One region of the Paenibacillus sp. MCAF9 genome, then DNA from elsewhere that is predicted to be linked to it. Evidence: riboswitches for the same ligand, from Rfam matches in the RefSeq annotation. Region 1 holds a riboswitch; the other holds the start of a gene.
What was found. Region 1 has a riboswitch for thiamine pyrophosphate ahead of AB4Z45_RS24835 (ABC transporter substrate-binding protein). Riboswitches for the same ligand answer to the same signal wherever they lie in the genome.
Positions count from the first base shown of each region.

Region 2: another riboswitch for thiamine pyrophosphate. It lies ahead of AB4Z45_RS30295 (ABC transporter ATP-binding protein); the one in region 1 lies ahead of AB4Z45_RS24835 (ABC transporter substrate-binding protein).

Region 1 is NZ_JBFREL010000023.1:68,969-75,047, reverse strand. Features, by position in the region: gene AB4Z45_RS24870 (hypothetical protein) at 1-64, shown strand, start outside; gene AB4Z45_RS24865 (glucosaminidase domain-containing protein) at 179-970, opposite strand; gene AB4Z45_RS24860 (TatD family hydrolase) at 1,178-1,882, opposite strand; gene AB4Z45_RS24855 (hypothetical protein) at 1,879-2,043, opposite strand; gene AB4Z45_RS24850 (ABC transporter ATP-binding protein) at 2,044-2,841, opposite strand; gene AB4Z45_RS24845 (ABC transporter permease) at 2,844-3,617, opposite strand; gene AB4Z45_RS24840 (thiamine-binding protein) at 3,607-3,909, opposite strand; gene AB4Z45_RS24835 (ABC transporter substrate-binding protein) at 3,976-5,016, opposite strand; TPP riboswitch at 5,202-5,314, opposite strand; gene AB4Z45_RS24830 (glycosyltransferase) at 5,453-6,079, opposite strand, start outside.
Region 2 is NZ_JBFREL010000040.1:30,324-36,402, forward strand. Features, by position in the region: gene AB4Z45_RS30270 (pentapeptide repeat-containing protein) at 358-786, opposite strand; gene AB4Z45_RS30275 (S66 family peptidase) at 905-1,930, opposite strand; gene AB4Z45_RS30280 (DUF6855 family protein) at 2,108-2,515, opposite strand; gene AB4Z45_RS30285 (metalloregulator ArsR/SmtB family transcription factor) at 2,864-3,469, opposite strand; gene AB4Z45_RS30290 (DUF1273 domain-containing protein) at 3,676-4,233, opposite strand; TPP riboswitch at 4,321-4,423, shown strand; gene AB4Z45_RS30295 (ABC transporter ATP-binding protein) at 4,511-5,287, shown strand; gene AB4Z45_RS30300 (ABC transporter permease) at 5,268-6,044, shown strand; gene AB4Z45_RS30305 (ABC transporter substrate-binding protein) at 6,041-6,079, shown strand, end outside.

The DNA.
Region 1 (6,079 bases):
GTGGTACATTTTTATCCCCCTTGTCGTACTCGCTTTTTGGGCTGCATCCAAGAAAGGCAAATAAACTGCTCATTCCATAGCATGATTTCCAAACTGCTCCACAACAAGAGAAGCCAACGGATGATCCGCTGGCTTTTCGCTTATTTTGTAGAGGATGGCAGAAGCTTAAATCGCTTAACTAACTGCCTGCTTTCACCTGCGACAGCAATATGACTCGCGCAGCTGGCTCCCAACTAGCGGTTAACCCAAGCTCTGCGGACAGATCCCGTATTTGGACATAACCTGTTGCTTCGGACAAAATCGAGTCGAGCTCTTTGCCGTTTACGGTAACCTTTTTCCCTGTCCAATCAATCTTCGCTCCAAGCGCTTCACCAAGCAGCCTTGCCGGTACCCAAGTTGTACCCTTGAGCAAGTAGCCATCTGAAATAACCTCTCCCTTGTACAAAACGACAACAAGCTCTGCATCCTTCAGCTTCTCTGGCTTAGGCAGCGGCGTGCTGCCTAAAACATCATATTTTTTCAACCCATACTGCGAAATAATGGCTTTTAATTTGGCTGGATAAGCCGGATCTGTCGCATAGCCGCATGCGTACAGCATGTCAGCTTGCTGTTCTGGCGTCACTGCCTTGCGAACACGCTCATAACGCGAAGTAGCAAGCAGCAAATCCAGATCCTTATAAAAATGATAGACGCTCTCATAGGCTCGGAAAGCAGCGCGAGTACTCTCGCTTCGGCCATCGACGACCTCCCATGTTCCTTTAACGACCGCTTCTCCGTGCCAATATGCATTCGTCTGTCCACTGCCCACCTTGATTCCGCCTAAGTTGTACCACGGGTGAATAACACCGCCGGTTTCGAGTACATTTTGCGCTAAACGTACAGATGGAAACATCGTTGATCCTTCTCGCTTTATTCTTATAACCGTCGGAGCTAATTGTTCAATAAATTGTTGTTTCGTCAGCTGTGCCATCGTCTGTCTCCTTTCTGCTGTCCACTTTGGCTTGCCATCTATTACCCTGTCCTTATCTTTGTATGCTGTGAAAGAGCAAGTGGCAATGGACAAAGTGGTATGAAAGGTCGTCTCTACCACTATGTTTTTTTGTATTTTAAATATAAAAGGGCCGCATCCTCAGATTATTCATTCTGATGGAGCGGCCTTTTCTGTATGAATTGAATACTATAGGAGCCCATAAAAGCGGCGCGTATTGACTAGCATTATTTCCGCAACCTGCTCAGCTGGCAGCTGCTTTATTTTCGAAATATGCTTTGCTGCATCTGCAGCCATTGCAGGCCGCGTCGTCTGACCCGCATAGATCCCCTCGAACGGCCATGGCCCATCCGTCTCCACCATCAGCAGCTCAATGGGATAATCCCTTACAAGCTGCTGTATTTCTACCTCGTAAGCGACGTCTGGCGTTATCGACACCATATAGCCATTTGCCGCCATTCGGCGAATAACCTCAGCATCGCCCTTGAACCAATGAAAATGCGCTCTGCGAACACCATGCCGCTCCAATATGTCGCAAGCTTTGCCGGCGTCCTCATATACTGCATGCAATACAATCGGACGATCAAGTTCGGCTGCCAGCGCAGCAAAACGATCCAGCAGCTGCAGGTATGGATTCTCATCAAAAACGATATTTTCCCCAGCTTGCTGCGCTTCTGTCCGCGTATAATACGGCAGCCCTACTTCGCCAATTGCAAACCGTTCCCCTGCTTCATGACGCAAACGAATCCAATCGAATAGCTCATCAAGCTCCATATCGGCAGGTATGGGCTGCTCTGGGTGGAAACCATAAGCAGGGTGCACACGTCCTGCGTAACGCAGGGCAATGTCACGGTTCACAATAGACGATTCCAAATGCATAGATACGGCAATCACAGCTCTACACCTTCTGCGAACGCACGCTCTAGAAGCTCATCACGCTGCTCTGCTTCATACAAATCAATATGAATATGCGCGTCTATGCATGTGCCTTCCTGCTGAGGAAATTCCGAGTACAATTGCCCTTCGTGCGGATCATTGCTTGTTTGTATCGCCATCTATACGTTTCCTTCCTTCGCACCCGTCTTAAGCAGATCATAAATGCGCTGCTTCATCGCATAAAACCGTGGGTCTGTCCATAAAGACTCGTGGCGCGGACGCTCGAATGGCACTTGAAACTCCTCCAGCACCACTGCCGGCGATGGTGACAGCACAATAATCCGATCCGATAGAAACAAAGCCTCTTCAATACTATGGGTAACGAGCAGCACCGATCTTCTGTTCAGCTCCCAGATCGACATAAGCCACTGCTGCATTTGCTGCCGCGTCAAGGCGTCCAGTGCACCAAACGGTTCATCCAGCAGCATGAGATTCTGCGGAGCAAGCAGTGCCCGGAGGAAAGAAACCCGCTGCTGCATTCCTCCAGAGAGCACATGCGGATAAGAATCCGCATATTCCTGCAGCCCGATTCGCTCGAGCCATTCCTTTGTCCTCGCCTTCGCGAGTTTTTTATCAACGCCAGAGATCGTAAGCGACAACTCTATATTGCCGGCAACGGTTTGCCATGGAAGCAACGACGATTGCTGCGGCATATAGGAAATATGTCCGCGTTCGCCCGTCGTTTGCTTGCCATCGATCCATATTTCGCCTTCCGTAGGACGTTCCAAACCGCCGATAATTTGAAACAAGGTTGTTTTACCGCTGCCGGACGGCCCTACAATCGATACGAACTCCCCATCTGCTATTGAAATGGATAATCCGCCAAGCACTTCTTTGCTCATCTGTCCTTTGCCAAACTTCATCCGAATATTTTGCGTTTGAAGCGTCACTGAATGATGCCCAGTACGATTGGCCACTGTCAGCTCACCTCTTTCTCAGGGCGCCAACGTATGACAAGACGCTCCGCTAGCGTTACTAAACCAAATAAAGTCAAGCTCAGCGCAACGATGATAGCAACTGCCGCAAATACACGATCTGGCATAAAACCTTTGGACGAAATAAGCATAAATGAGCCAAGACCCTTGTTTGTACCAAGCCATTCGGCAACAACTGCGCTTAACACACTATATGAGGCCGCAATCTTCAAGCCCGAAAACAAATGAACAATCGCATGAGGAAGCTCTAGTTTCCAAAACAGCTGCCATTTGCGAATACCGATCATTTGCAAATAGTTGCGAAGCTGTGCATCGGTATTCATAAGCCCGCTCAGCATGGCAACCGTGATGGGAAAAAAACATACCATGATGACCAGCAGCGCCTTTGGCAGCATGCCATAGCCTAGCAGCATCGTCAAAATTGGAGCAATCGCTATGATGGGTACGTTTTGCGACAGCACGAGCAGTGGATACACCGCCGATCGAACGCCGGGAATTAAATGCAGCAAAGCGGCGAGCAATAAGCCCACCGCCGATCCTCCTAAAAATCCGATAAGTGTCAGCTGCACTGTCGCTCCCGTATGCATCATTAACCTTGGCCAAATAGCGATAGCACCCTTCACGATTGATATCGGAGAAGGAATGAGCCATTGTTGAAATAATCCAAGCGATGCAGCCGCCTGCCAACAGGCAATCAGCACGATCAGAAGCGCTGCCGGTTTCCATACTTTCGACCAAATCAATTTCTTATTGCCCATCTGGGTATTTCTCCAGCAGCCTGCCCATGGAAGCGCCGTTTGCCGGATTGTAGTAAATTTTAATTTGTGAAATAACGGACGGGCAGCCCATCTCCGCCATGGCCTCACTCATCGACTGAACCACGCTGAGCAGATGGCTCAGCTCACCCTCCATCGTCGTTTCAAGCGGTGCTACACGGTAAGGAACACCTGCCGCTTTAATAATATCAATGGCACGATCTACGTAGGGAATAACGCTCTCGCCGCCTGGTGTTGTCGGTAAAATTTGAATGCTTACTAATGCATTAGCCATCGGATTTCCTTCTCTCTTTGTTGTATGTGAGAGCGGGCTTTCCCGCTCTCCGTATGTTCGAATTGCTTATTGTGGTAAAAATTCGTTCGTAAATGCCTTCTCCGCTTCAAGTTCCTTCTCCAGCAGCTTGTGCTCAAACATCCATGCCGCATAGTTTTCCCATACGCTTAGCTTCTGTTCGCCCCAGCGCGGCGCGTCATCTTGATATTTGGAGCTTAACCATTTTTGGCTGGCGCGCACAAGCTCTGCGTTCAAATCCGGCTCTGCTTTTATTAAAATTTCTGCTGCATCCTCCGCATTGCTGATCGCGTATTGATAGCCTTTGGATACGGCAGCAGTAAACGCTTTGACGGTTTCCGGCTTATCCTTAATCAAACCTTCGTTCGTCACGATTACCGGCGTATAATAATCCAGTTTGTCGCTGTAATCTGTTAAATAAACCATATTGATCTTCTCGCCGCGCAGCTCTGCTTCCACGCCAGTCCATGCGTAGTAAATCCATGCAAAATCAATATCCCGTTTCACTGCCGTAAAGAAGTCGCCGTCGCCGATGCTTATCATATTTACTTTGCTCACATCTGCGCCCTTCTCCTGCATAAGCGATTGAATGACCGCCTCCTCAACAGGAGCGCCCCAGCCACCATACGTTTTCCCTTCAAATTTCTCAGGTGAATCGATTCCCTTTGCAAGCGGAGAAGCAAAACCTGAGGTGTTGTGCTGAATGACAGCAGCGATCGATACGAGCGGCACACCGGCAATTCTCGCCATCGTGACTGACTCCTGATAGCTTACGCCAAACTGTACATTGCCAGAAGCGACCATTTGATCGGCACCGCTTTGTCCTGGTTGAATAATTTCAACATCCAGGCCTTGCTCCTTAAAAAAACCTTTATCTCTAGCTACATAAAGTCCGGTATGATTCGTATTTGGTGTCCAGTCGAGTACAACCTGTACCTTCTCTAGCGGCTTGTCCGCTGTTCCCTCTTGCTCTTTCGGCTGTTCGCCCTTGTTCCCAGCGCCACCGCCGCAGCCTGCCAGCGCCAATACGAACACTAGCATCGCGGCCACGATTTTCCACGACAAATGCCCTGTTTTTTTCTGATTCATGATGTTGTTCCCCTCTCCATGCTTCGATTCTTATAGGCGACGACTCCTCGTAGTATCCGGTTCCATGGCTGCATCATTCTAATCGCAACAAAAAAAAAGCGTCCCCCTAATCCGGAGGACGCCATATCATTGGCTGTGCAGCTGTTTATACAGCAAATGCTTGATCAATTTGATCTCGCCTGCTTGCTAAACAGAGCTTCTGTCCCTACGCTGGCATTATCCAGATCAGGTTTAACGGGTCGGAATTGTATAGAAAATCCCCTCTCAGCCGGCCTAACCAGCTCCCCGGAACATATTCGGTTTCGTCAATACCATTCATTGTATAGCAAAACCCGCATTTAATGCTAGTTTTTTTTGAAAATGATTATCATCAAGCCACGATACTCATCCTCTTACTATATAAGGCAGCCAGAACGTGCAGCTCCTGCACCAGCTGTCATTGCCCTAGATCAACATGCTCATCCAGCCATTCAAGCTTTGCTTCTTCATCAGCCGTCGAACTTTCTAAGTCTGCTGTAGCTTGGGTCTCTGCTGCAGGAGCAAGGCGTCCATATACGAGCAAGTATGCAGCTGCCAGCTCTTTTGACATCTCTTCAGACGTTAGCTGCTCTAGCAGATGGATGTATTCAAGCTGCTCCTGCGGTTTATTATCCGCACGTGTAATCTTCACATAGGTAAAACCGGCCTGCAAATAAAGCTGGCCAACTTGTTCTGCTGAGTACTGTGATGCTGCTTGATGCTGTGCTTGTGCATTAGCAGGATCTAAATATTGCCGAATATTGTCGAAATAATAGCGATTGGCAAAGCACCCGACTAGCCAGCCGCCAGGCTTTAATAGACGAACTAGATTTTTCATGGCTTGCGGTGTCCCGTAAGCATGAGCATCTCCGATTACGATGCCGTCAAGACCTTCAGCAGGCAGCCTCCAATCCTTCGGATCAATCGAGCGGAATACGGTAATTCCCGAAGCTTCTGCTACTCTAGCCGCCAGCTCATTACGCTCAACTCCGTACCATATTGCGGATGGGAATTGCTTTTTCATATGCAAAATCGTAGCTCCGCA
Region 2 (6,079 bases), on a different contig from region 1:
GAGACGTGACAATCTAGATCAATGTTGCTTTGCTAACGGACATCAGGTACTCTATTTGCTACATTTTCACCCTTTTTTGCAAACTAACGGACATAGAGGACCTTATTCAGCTTCAAAAGTCATAATTTTACTTCTTTTCACATCCATAACGTATCCTATGTCCGTTAGCAAACCGATTGTACGTTAACCGCAAAAATAGCGTCCTCCATGTCCGTTACTGACACGTCTAAATCGCGAACAACTCCTACTCGCAAAACTCATCCCATTTATTCTAAAAAAACCGCAAAAGGCTGCCTTGTTGGCGAACTTTTTACGGCTTTAAGTAATTGTGCCTCGCTGGATAAAGCTGCTTTATTCCTATTTTTTCTCCATAGCTTCAAACTGTTTAATTAAACCTTCGATATCAATTCCGTTTATAGTTAAACCAGAAATATCGCAGTTGTCCAATTTAGCGTTTTTTAAATTGCAATCCGTAAATACGCTTTGATGTAAATTACAATTGGTTAATTGCACAGGTGTTCTGTTGAATTCAACATCAGGCTGATTTGGATTACCGAATCCAATGTTGCGGAAATGGGCTCCGCCCCACTGTGCACCGTCAATAACAAACTCACTCAAATTAGCATCAGAGATATGTAATCCCGTTAAATTCACATCATTCATATTCATACCGCTAAGGTTGCAACAGTTAAGCGTGACCTGCTCCGCACAAACATTTTTGAAGCTGGAAGCTGTAACATCTGAATTAACGATTGTCAGGATCTCTTTTTGATTTTCTAATTTCATATTTTTCCCTCCAAATTAACGTATGAATTCTATTCTAGTTTAAAACAACAGCTGATTTCTGTCCAAAATAATATTCACAATTTCATGTATTGAAATAAATGATATATAGTAGATTTTATTATTGCACGGCGGATTCTTCAATCGAAAAAAGTATCCCTCGTTCTTCATTAGCTTGCAAACTAGCCTCAACACCATTTGGAAGTACAATCATAGGGTCCGTATGACCAAAATCCGCATCATATATAATCGGAAAATCGTATCCTCTCGTTGCATTTTGCAGCAGCTCTTGCAATGAATCTTCTTCATTAAATCCTACATTCGAATGGAATCTTCCAATAATCAGACCGGAAATTTGATCAAAGATACCCATCTGGCGAAATTGTGTAACATATCTATCAATTGTACTTGGCTGCTCACTCTCGTCGTCTTCTAGACATAAAATTTTACCCTCGAAGCTTGGTAAATAGGGCGTACCTGCCAGCAGGAGAATTGTTCCCATATTCGCAGCTAGTATAGGTCCTCTCGCATGCCCTGGCTTTAAAATCTTCATGCCTGTATTAGGGACGATCGCTCTTGGGCGTGAATCGTCAATGTCCCAGCTTAAATGTTCCTCGGTCCAATGATCGCTGGAGTCAATCATTCCAATTGGTGTATCCTTCATTAAGGTTCTCACAAAGGAATGGTATGTAAAATCAATAAGTCCGCCAAATTCTCCAAATTGCGGCATAATAGCGGGTCCCATAAATGTAATAAGATTTGTTTTTGCATGTATGCCTGCTAAAAGTGCAGTTATATCACTATACCCCATTATAATTTTCGGATGGCTGCTAATCAGCGAATAATCTAATTCTTCAAGTAGCTGATGTGAATTGTATCCCCCTATTGTAGCGATAATTGCTTTTACATCCGGGTCTCGAATCATATGATGAAAATCATCCAAACGATTATTTAGGCTGCCAGCCGTGTGACCTGTTCTCTTCCTGCTATGCTGTCCTGTAATTACTTTAAATCCCATATTTTCTAAAGCAGCTATTCCGCGATTCAATCTGTTAGGGCAATAAAAAGCAACAGGCGAGGATGGTGAAACAATTCCAATGGTATCTCCGGGTTTTAGTTTACCGGGTTTCAATTGTGAGGATGTCAAGGAATAACCCTCCTAATCATTCTTTTAAAATAAATATATACAAATATTTGTAAGTTCTCAATCACTCTTACAATAAAAAAAAGCTGCCATTGCGGCAGCCAATCACTCGATCTCAATAATCATTCACAATAGGATTGTATGGTTCTCGTCCCATTTCAAGTTTTCACACCACTGCGATTAAATGGACTTCATCCGATTATTCCTTGGATTATGCTCTACTTCTGCAAGTCCCAGCTTCTCCATTAATGGTGGAAGATACATTCCGAATCTGCCGCGCAACCCTTTTTTCAATCCATACCACCCGCCAATCGGGTTTTCAGACGAGCGTCCCCATGCTTCAACAGTACCCTCTTTAGCAGGCTTCTGCTCATCGGCGCTGCCAAGCTCAATCCAGTCACCATGTTGTTTGAGCATCGCGCTTAAGTCATCAATGCAGCGGAAATCATAATGCAACACCGTCTTCCCAACTGTGCATACTAAAATTTCTTTACCGTCCTTTTCATCCTTATACATTTCATATTCAGATGTCTGAGGGGGTGTTTTTAATTTCCATGGGTTTTCTTTAGTACCTTCTACCATCGTCATATGTGTTCGCTCCTTTTGTAATCCACTCTTATTATGTACTTTATCTTTCAGATATCCTTCAGAAGATACTACATTCGATAAAAAATTACTTTTCCTTTATGACGCAGTAGCACAGCAGCCGCTCGATGAGTTCAGTTTTACTTCTAACGGACATAGAAGCCCTTATTTTCAAATTTAAAGGCCATATTAGCTTCTAACGGACATAGAGTCCGTTATTTAGCAGAAATCGCAGTCATTTATAACGATTATTGCCAAATAACGGCCTTTATGTCCGCAACCTATGCCAATAGAAGAGAAATAAAGCAAATAAGGCATCTGATGTCCGCTATTGTCAAAAACAACTTCCGCTTACGAAAGAATCTCCCACTTCGCCCATATTTCTTGCGGATTCAATTCGTAAATATCATTTTCTCTAAACATCAATTGATGCATAATGAACTCTCTGCGAATGGTCGCGAAGTCATCATGATAACCTTTGATAAATTCGTTAATCTCCTTCTCTGTATACTGTTTCCCTCTCGTCAAATGAGAAACCATATGCTGAAGCACGATCAATTTTTTCTTATGCTGAGCCGGCATATGCTTCAGCTTACCTTCTGCTGTAAAAAAGTTGCGAATGACTGAATCCTTCAGTTTCTTATTGCTATCCTCCATGTTGTCCACTCCCTTCTCTGCACCTGCATTCCGGTAAATGAGCTCCGCCGCCGCATTAGCGTTGCTCTTAATAAAATAATGGTTCAACGAAAAATAAATCGTATTTTTCTCTCTGCGTTCATTAATTAAGCTGGCCTCTCTTAATTTGGTTGCATGATGCGTAATCGTAGCAGGCGTCACGCCTAATTTCTCTGCGAGCACCTGTCCATTAAGCTCACCTTCAGCCAGCATAATCAACAATTTAATTCTCGTCGGATCGGATAATGCCTTATGATAGGCTACGACCTTATCTAATTGCACTGTTCGCCACCTCTTCCTCCACCAAGCAAATTTAACTTATGTATAATTAGATATTTATCTAATCAGATAATAATACGCCACCTATTATTTGTCAATCCCAATGTATCTCAATAGCATAAACAGTCAGCTTGGCGCATAAAAAAAAGCTGACAGATATCTGCCTGCCAGCATGAAATAAACTCCTCTTACTCAACTACCATTCATCGTCAATTTTCCGAATACAGGTTATCGTCATCCGCAATGCTCTGAATGTCCTCTGAGCTTATGCTGAAATAACCATAGCCCTCAGCCTGCTGTTTCTTTAACGCTTTTTCTTTAAAAAACTTGGGGCTGCCCTCGCCTGCATCCTCATCATAAACGAGCAGAATGCCGTCCGTTTTCCGAAATAGCAGCTCGTCCCTAGCCGTAAACTGCCAAATGCCATTATACGGCTGGTTGCTGACCGAAGCGTAATAATCGACCCCTTTTAAAACCTGCTGATAAAACTCCTTTTTATCATCCTTCCATTTTTCTTCCGGATTGCTGTATGCCGAAATAATTGAAAGTCTCAAATGAGGATAAATTTCCTTCAGCGCAATAACGACCTCGCACGCCCACAAATCCACGCCATATTGACCCGGGGTAATCACCCACTCAAGCCCATCTTCTATAAGTGGAACCAGCTTGCCTGTCAGCGCTTTTTTTATATAAACAATGCCCTCATGCTTCTGGCTAAAAATATTAAGCTCATACGCTCGGTAGCCCGTTACGAGTAAATTTTTCATTTGTCCAACGCCTTTTCGGATAATTATGGTTTACATCTATCCAGTGTATGCTATAGTAGAAAAAATACAAATTGCATATAAACCTATTTATTTCACTAGGGGAGCCTAACGGCTGAGATGGAGCAACTGCTCCGGACCCTTGGAACCTGATCTGGATCATTCCAGCGGAGGGAAGTGGAGCAGCAAAGCATTCATTCATGCGCGCAAGCCTTGTGTGATCGTTAGACCCGCTCATTTCCCCTCGGAAATGGGTGGGTCTTTATTTGTTTACGGAGGGATGCGTATTACAGCTATAATCTCACTTCACCAAGTAAGCTACACCTACGACAAGCTTGCTGAAACATCTATACTGTCTAATCTTTCGCTTCAAGCCTACTCAGGTGAGTTTGTTTCTATCATCGGTGCTAGCGGCTCAGGCAAAAGCACTCTCTTTAAGCTCATGGCCGGTTTGCTTCAGCCTAGCCTAGGTGAAATTAGGCTGCATGGCAAGCCTGCCCCCAATCGTCTCGGCAAGATTGCTTATATGCCGCAAAAGGATCTTCTTCTGCCATGGAGAACAATACTCGGCAATTGTCTGCTTCCACTTGAGCTGACACGCAGCAATCCCCATTATAACACGATCCAAATCATGGAGCTGCTAACACGCTTCGGACTAGCAGGTTATGAACAAGCTTACCCTGACGAGTTGTCAGGCGGCATGCGACAGCGGGCTGCTTTTCTACGCACGCTAGTAACCGGACAAGAGCTGCTGCTGCTGGACGAACCGTTTGGCGCGCTTGACTCCATGACCAAACGCGGCATGCATAAGTGGCTGCTAGAGCTGTGGAGCGACCTTGGAAAAACTGTCCTCTTTATCACACATGATCTTGAGGAAGCGATATTGCTGAGCGACCGCATTTATTTATTGCCAGGTGCTGCTAGCGAGGCGCAAGGGATACAGGAAATAGTCGTCCCTTTGCCGAGACCAAGACACTATGAGCAAAATTATGAACCCGACTTCATCAAGCTGCGGCAAGATTTGGAGCGAAGACTGCATGCGCAAACCTCTAATTAACCAGTGGCTGAGCCATTACGGACTATTCATACTGCTGCTCATTAGCTTACTGCTCGTTTGGCAAGCGGTCGCACAGCTCGGATTGGTTCCACCCTACATACTGCCGTCACCTAGCTCAATAGCTCAGGCATTAATCGAAGATGGCCATCTGCTGCTTGGCAAACATCTGCTGGCTACGCTTAAAGAAGTGTCCCTCGGTTTTCTATTGTCGATTGTTATTGGGACTACGCTCGCAGCAGGCATGCACACTTTTCGAATACTGGAGAAGGCGCTGTACCCGTTTGTCGTCATCAGTCAGACCATCCCGCTTATCGCTCTGTCGCCAATTTTCATTATGTGGTTTGGCTATACGATTTGGAGCAAGGTCGCTGTTGTTTTTTTGACTGCTTTTTTCCCTATCGTTGTGAGCACCTATGACGGGCTTAAGAAAAGTGGTGGCGAATATGAAGAGCTGCTGCTCACAATGGGAGCAACGCACTGGGGTATTTTCCGAAAAATACAAGTACCCATCGCCCTACCGTCCTTCTTCTCAGGACTTAAGCTGTCTATCGTCTATTGTGTTGTCGGCGCCACCATCGGTGAATGGCTTGGAGGCAGTGAAGGCCTAGGCTACTATAGCCGCCGAATGTCCAGCAATTTGAACGCCGATTCCATGTTTGCATCCGTTTTTCTGCTATCCCTCATTGGCATCTTATTATTTGCTGCCATTGTCCTTTTGGAGAAATCAATACTAAAGAGAAAGAGGTTCAATACATGATCATCAAAGCATCTATCAAATGGATAATTCCAATA